2 regions of the Companilactobacillus paralimentarius genome follow, and region 2 is predicted to be linked to the other one. Evidence: riboswitches for the same ligand, from Rfam matches in the RefSeq annotation. Region 2 holds a riboswitch; the other holds the start of a gene.
What was found. A riboswitch is a leader RNA that binds a small molecule or an ion and turns the genes downstream of it on or off. The one in region 2 is predicted to bind lysine.
Positions count from the first base shown of each region.

Region 1: linked by a shared signal. The riboswitch ahead of ACI6PB_RS02460 (amino acid permease) and the one ahead of lysA (diaminopimelate decarboxylase) in region 2 are both predicted to bind lysine.

Region 1 covers NZ_OY724131.1:522,203-525,618, forward strand. Annotated here, with positions in the region: gene ACI6PB_RS02455 (helix-turn-helix domain-containing protein) at 1-1,203, opposite strand, end outside; lysine riboswitch at 1,304-1,506, shown strand; gene ACI6PB_RS02460 (amino acid permease) at 1,593-3,041, shown strand.
Region 2 covers NZ_OY724131.1:849,676-853,091, forward strand. Annotated here, with positions in the region: gene dapF (diaminopimelate epimerase) at 1-217, opposite strand, end outside; gene ACI6PB_RS03960 (aspartate kinase) at 233-1,591, opposite strand; lysine riboswitch at 1,737-1,914, shown strand; gene lysA (diaminopimelate decarboxylase) at 1,990-3,273, shown strand; gene dapD (2,3,4,5-tetrahydropyridine-2,6-dicarboxylate N-acetyltransferase) at 3,283-3,416, shown strand, end outside.

The DNA.
Region 1 (3,416 bases), 330 kb from region 2:
GAAATCTTCCTCACGAATAGTTGAAATATAACTTGGTAAGATCTGATACAAATCTTTTGAAATCAGCTCAGCTGCGTTATAAATGCCCGAAAATTCATTTTGATCAACATTTGAGAAGAAGGTATAGACGTCTTTGTATAAGTCCGTATATGACTGCTCATTGCCCTCAGCGTACATCGTATCGAGATGCATTAAAGAATATGGTGCCATGATGTAAGAAAAAACAATATCTCGGGTGACATAAGTCATAATATGTTTCAAAGTTTTTTGATTATGATAAACAGACATATCATCATGATAGTGCTCTTTAAGGAAATCTATAAAGTGATAAACGAGTGCATAGAATTTCGGATTGATACGAGCATTTGCATTGATTGGTTGTTCAAAGGCGGTGTCACTAGGTTGGAAGGCTGTCTTTCTAAAGAGATTGATCAGTTTGTTTTCATTATGTAAAGCATCTAATGGCACAATTGGATAGTCATCGTGAGTTAAAATTTCCTCACCTAGTTGTTGATTATCAAAGACAACGTTGTAATATGGCAAATCTTCAATATAATTTCGTTTGATTAAACGAATTCTAGAAATTGCCAAGAAATACTTCAGTTGAAAATGAACGATAGGATTGTCAAAAGTTATTCCTGCTTTAGAAATAATTTGGTCGATCGAGTTCTCTTGAATGAGGCTAAAAGGCCATTCTTGAGCATGATAAATGTACCAATAGACATAATAAGCCATCCATCGAATATTTTTTTCATTACCCTTAATTTCTAGGGTTGAATTGGAGATTTTAAGTCCAAAGTTCTTGAGGAAAGCTCTGAATTTGGACATTCGACGATTGAGGGTAGATTTACTAGTAAAGTGTTCATTACTGAAACTCTCAAAAGATGGATTTGCACTGGTCAGGCCATAATTAAAGGCTTGAAAAACTACCGAGTTCTTAACCAAGTATAGGCGGTAAGTATCAATGGAAATTTTACTAAAGTCGATTGACTCAATCTTAGTGTCACTAGGATCGATATCAGGGGCGACATCGGCAAAATCTTCTAGCAGTGCTTGGAAAATGTTATATGTTTTTTGGTACGTAAATTGCAATCTACTACTGATATTACTCAAGTTTACTTCACGAGGAGGTAGCGACTTAATAACAGTTAGCATTCGATATTTTTCTACGTCTTGCTTAACTAAGAAAATTTGCTCCAACATGTTTGTTTCCCCCGGCAATGTTAAATTGTTAATTTAAAAAGATTAATAAATATAAGAAACACTACTTGCTACTATCTTAACATTTATTTATAATATTTTGTAATCAGATAGAGGCGCAATTTTTATTAGTCGTGTTTTGGAGTACGATAGGGTACCTTGAAAAAACATTAAAGGAAAAGTTGCCGAAATCATTTTATCCCTACTTGATAAAGTTGATTGGGCTATTACTTAATAGGTGGTAGACTGTCGTACGTTCAGAAAATGATTTTTTTATTTTTTGAAAAACGTTGAGCTATTGATTATTGGGATAATTAATTATAATCCTTATTGTCAGTAGTTCCTCTGATAATAGGGACTTTTTTTATGTCCAGATAAAAGGGGAATGAAAGATGGAAAATAATGATGTGAGTCGTTCGTTAAAGACTCGTCATCTATCAATGATTGCGTTAGGAGGTTCGATTGGAACTGGTTTATTCGTTGCCAGTGGTTCTTCAATCTCAACCGCAGGACCTGGAGGAGCTCTGATAGCTTATGTGGCTATCGGTATTATGGTCTACTTTTTGATGACAAGTTTAGGAGAAATGGCTACTTATATGCCGGTCTCTGGTTCCTTTGCAACTTACGCAACTAAATTTATCGATCCGGCCTTTGGCTTTGCTTTGGGTTGGAATTATTGGTTTAACTGGGCTATTACCTTAGCGGTAGACTTATCAACTATTTCTTTGGTTGTTAAGTATTGGTTCCCAAGTTGGACATCATGGAAAATAAGTTTAACGTTTATGATCGTTTTACTAGTGATTAACTTCATTTCAGTTGGTTCATTTGGTGAAACTGAATATTGGCTCTCGTCAATTAAAGTTACTGCCGTAATTATCTTTTTGATTGTCGGTATCTTGAGTATTTTAGGTATTCTAGGCAATCAACATTTTGTTGGTTTAACTAATTATACTTACAAGAAAGCACCATTTGTTGGTGGAATACCGGCAATTCTAAGCGTATTCGTCGTAGCTGGATTCTCGTTTCAGGGTACCGAGTTGATCGGAATTACTGCAGGAGAATCTGCTACACCCGAGAAGAGTATACCCAAAGCTATCAAACAAGTCTTCTGGAGAATCTTGTTATTCTACATATTGTCAATCGCTGTTATTGGCGCTTTGATTCCTTATACAAGTCCTAATTTGTTAGGTTCAGGAGCTGGCGATATTGCTATTAGTCCGTTTACTATTGTTTTCAAAAAAGTTGGTATTCCACTAGCTGCTGGGGTAATGAATGCCGTTATTTTGACATCAGTTATTTCTGCTGCTAACTCAGGATTATACGCTGCTAGTCGTATGCTTTGGTCCATGAGTAAGCAAGGTATGGCGCCAAAGGCTTTCCAAAGAACTAATGGTCGAGGCGTACCCGTCTTTTCACTATTATTAACAGCTTTAGTTGGGGCCATCGCTCTATTTACAAGTTTGTATGGTGATTCATTCTATGAATTGTTAGTTGCAGCGTCAGGATTGACAGGGTTCATTGCATGGTTAGGAATTGCCTTTTCACATTACCGATTTAGAAAAGCTTACTTGTATAAAGGATATGATTTAGATGATCTCCGCTACAAAGCAAAGTGGTTCCCATTTGGACCAATTTTAGCCATTGTCTTAGGAATTATTATTATCTTAGGACAGGATGTAAGATCAATGGTAGATTTCAATATCGGAAGATTATTGATCAGTTACAGTGGATTGATTATTCTGTTCGTATGTTGGCTTTACTACAAACTCAGATACAAGACTAAGTTCTTGAAATTAGAGGATATTGATGTAAAACATGAACAAAAACACAACCACTATTGATATTTAAGTTAGTTTAAATTATTATAAGAAATGAATATAACGCTAAGAGAGTGCCTACTCATAAACCTTTCAGAGAAGCGATGGTTGGTGAAAATCGCAAAGGCTTTTATTCCAGCATTCTGGCAACGGGTAATGCCGTTCGGGTTGATCCGATAAAGTCTGAAAGTGCAGTGTATTTGCGTACACTGAAACTGGGTGGTACCGCGAATGGTCGATTCGTCCCTTTATTGGGATGAATCGGCCTTTTTTTGTAGAGAGCGGAGCAGGCCCGGGAATTTCCGAGGATTTGCTTAGGTACTGGAATCGCACGCGCACCATGCGTGCAATTCCAGTACTGTAGCAAACCGGAAGAAATTGGCCTGCAAAACTCGTTTC
Region 2 (3,416 bases):
TGGCTTCACTGCCATCGGCGTTGATAACACGCATTTTTCCAAGACAGTCATCACTAGTATCAATAACTAAAAGTCCATCGGCACCGTTTAAAATATTTTTACAAAAATTAATTGCTAAATTCTTTAATTCACTATCACTTAATTTATTGTCCAGAATAGTTTGATCCAAAATGAAGAATTGATTTTCTGAACCATGGACTTTTAATAATTTAACCATATTTTTAAACCTCGCTTAATCGAAAAAAGTTTTATAAATTTGTTGTACTGCATTATCAGCATCAGAAGCACGAGTTCCAATCATGATGGATATTCGGGAAGCACCTTGGTTAATCATATGAATAGCAATATTATTTTGGGTTAACGAATCAATGACTTTACCGATAGTTCCAATGTTATGAGCTATTCCTTCACCAACTACCATGATAATGGCATAGTCATCAATCCATTCTAAATAATCTGGTTGGAGGGTCTCTTTAACGTCGTGACAAAGCTTTTGGATGGTATCCTTATCTAACTTGCTACGATCAAAGATAACAGTTAAATCGTCAATACCAGAAGGCATATGCTCATAAGAAATATTATATTTATAAAAAATTTTTAATAACTTCAAAGTAAAACCGACTTCTTTATTGAGAAGATAACGGTGTAGATAAAGTGCTGAGAATCTTTTTGAACATGCAATACCAGTGATTTGATTAGAAGGATCAAAGATAAATTGTTCAGGGACAATCATAGTTCCATCTGCTTGGGGGTTATTAGTATTCTTAATATTTACGGGAACTTGTCCTTTAACTGCGGGAATAATGGCTTCATCTTGGAAAACGGAAAAGCCAGCATAAGATAGTTCTCTCATTTCCCGATAGGACATTTTTTTTATTGCTTGTGGATGATCAACAATATGATTGTTAGCGACATAAATTGCATCAACATCAGTAAAATTTTCATAAAGATCAGCATTTAAACCACGGCTAAGAATAGCTCCAGTGATATCTGATCCTCCACGAGAAAAGGTATAGATTGAGCCGTCAGCGCTATAACCGAAGAAACCTGGAAAGACAACTCGGGAGTCCTTTGGTAACTTAAATTGGTCCAGATTGCTATAAGTTTCAGCTGAAATATCAGCGTCATTAGGTTGACCTTGAACTCTAATGCCAGCATCTTTAGGATCAATGAAGACCGCCTTAATATTTTGAGCATTGAGGACCTGTGTCAGTAAAATTGCATTTAAAAATTCACCGTGAGCTTTAAAGGCAGCCATTAAATGATCATTATCACTAAAACTGGTTTGAGCTAATTTATCTAATTTGGATTTTAGAAGTTTAATAACTGAATCATCAAGTTTGAAATAATCACAGATTTCTTGGTATCTGGAAATGATATTACTTTCAACTTGTTGATAATTGCCTTGGTTAATAACGATATTTGCATATTGAATCAGTAGATCAGTAACTTTAGTGTCATCAGAAAATCTTTTTCCGGGTGCAGAAGTTACAATAACTTTACGCTCAATATCGTCTTTAATAATCTTAATTACTTTCTCAAATTGTTCTCCAGTAGCCAAGGAACTACCGCCAAACTTGATAACTTTCATAAAACACACCCCTAAAATTAAATAGTTTTTAATGATGAGTGTATCATTATTAGCCGTTATGACAAGAAAAAACATGATAAAGTTAGAAAAACTAGTTATTTTTTAATATTACTTGACGAATAATAAGTATTGTTATAATCTTAATACCAATAAAAGAGGTCGCAACCGACATGAGTAAATGAGGGAGTCACTGTAATGATTTTGAACTCATTGAAAGGGGAAGTTGCCGAAGTGTCGGATCTTGCAGGATTCGATGAACTGGGGCGTATTAATAAGAGAATACGAACTGTCGTGATTTAATATCACGTTGAGCTTATGACAAATTTATGGTGGATCGAAAAGGTCTCTTTGTTATTAAGCAAAGAGATCTTTTTTTATTTGATAAAGGAGTTTTGAAAATGATTATAGATGAGTTAGCAAGTAAGAATGGACATTTAATGATAGATGGCGTTGATAGCATGGATTTAGTTAAAAAATATGGAACGCCACTTTATGTTTTTGATATTTCTAAAGTTCGTAATCAAATAAAAAAATTTAGATCTGCTTTTGAGAAGGAACATTTAAATTATCAAATTAGTTATGCAAGCAAAGCTTTTGCAGTTAAAGCAATCTATCAAGTTATGAAGCAAGAAAATGTGCATGTGGATGTTGTTTCAGGTGGAGAATTATATACGGCTTTAGCTGCAGATTTTCCAAGTGATAAAATAAGTTTTCATGGGAACAACAAATCTTTGGAAGAGTTACAAATGGCAGTTGAGAATCATGTTGGAGTCATTATGTTAGATAATTTCCACGAGATTAAATTGTTGCAGCAAGTTTTGAAGAAATCGCAGGAAACAATTAAAGTAATGTTACGTCTAACTCCAGGAATCTCGGCTCATACACATAAGTATGATCAGACTGGTCAAACTGATAGCAAGTTTGGATTTGACGTTAAATCTGGTCAAGCTGAAAGAGCCTTGAAATTAGTTTTGAATGATCCACAGATGAATTTGTTAGGATATCATGCTCATATTGGTTCACAAATTTTTGGTACCGAAGGTTTTCGCATGTTAGCTCAAAAAATGATTGAAATATCTAAAGAATTTCAGAATGAATTTAACTATTGGCCACAAGTAATCAATTTAGGTGGTGGCTTTGGGATTAGTTATAACGAAGGTGATGATCCTATTACGGCCAATGATTTTATTTCAGTTATTAGTCGAGAGTTAAAACAGGATTGTGAAAAGATTCCAGAAATCTGGATCGAACCAGGACGTTCAATTGTTGGTCCAGCTGGATATACGCTTTATACAATTGGTTCAAGAAAAAATATTCCGGGATTTGAATCCTATGTATCGGTTGATGGTGGTATGGGAGATAATATTCGTCCAGCTTTATATCAGGCCAGCTATGAAGCTGTTGTGGCCAATAAAATGAATCAAGAAAATATTGAGACGGTTCATATTTCAGGGAAATATTGTGAATCAGGTGATATTTTAATCGAGCATCAAAAACTTCCACAGACGGAGGTTGGAGACGTTTTAGCAGTTCTTGATACTGGAGCATATGGTTATTCAATGGCCATGAATTACAATCGTAATCCTAGACCGGCAGTTGTTTTTGTTGAAAAAGGTAAAACTAAATTAGTGGTTAAAAGAGAAACTTATGAGGATTTAATTAGATTAGATGATAATTATTAGGAGAAAAATATGACAAAGATGGATGCAACAGAAATTATCAATTATATAGGAAATGCTAAGAAAGTTACGCCAACAAAAATTTATTTACAAGGTGATATTTCTCAAGTTGAATTCCCTGATGAAGTTAAAGTTTTTAAAACTAA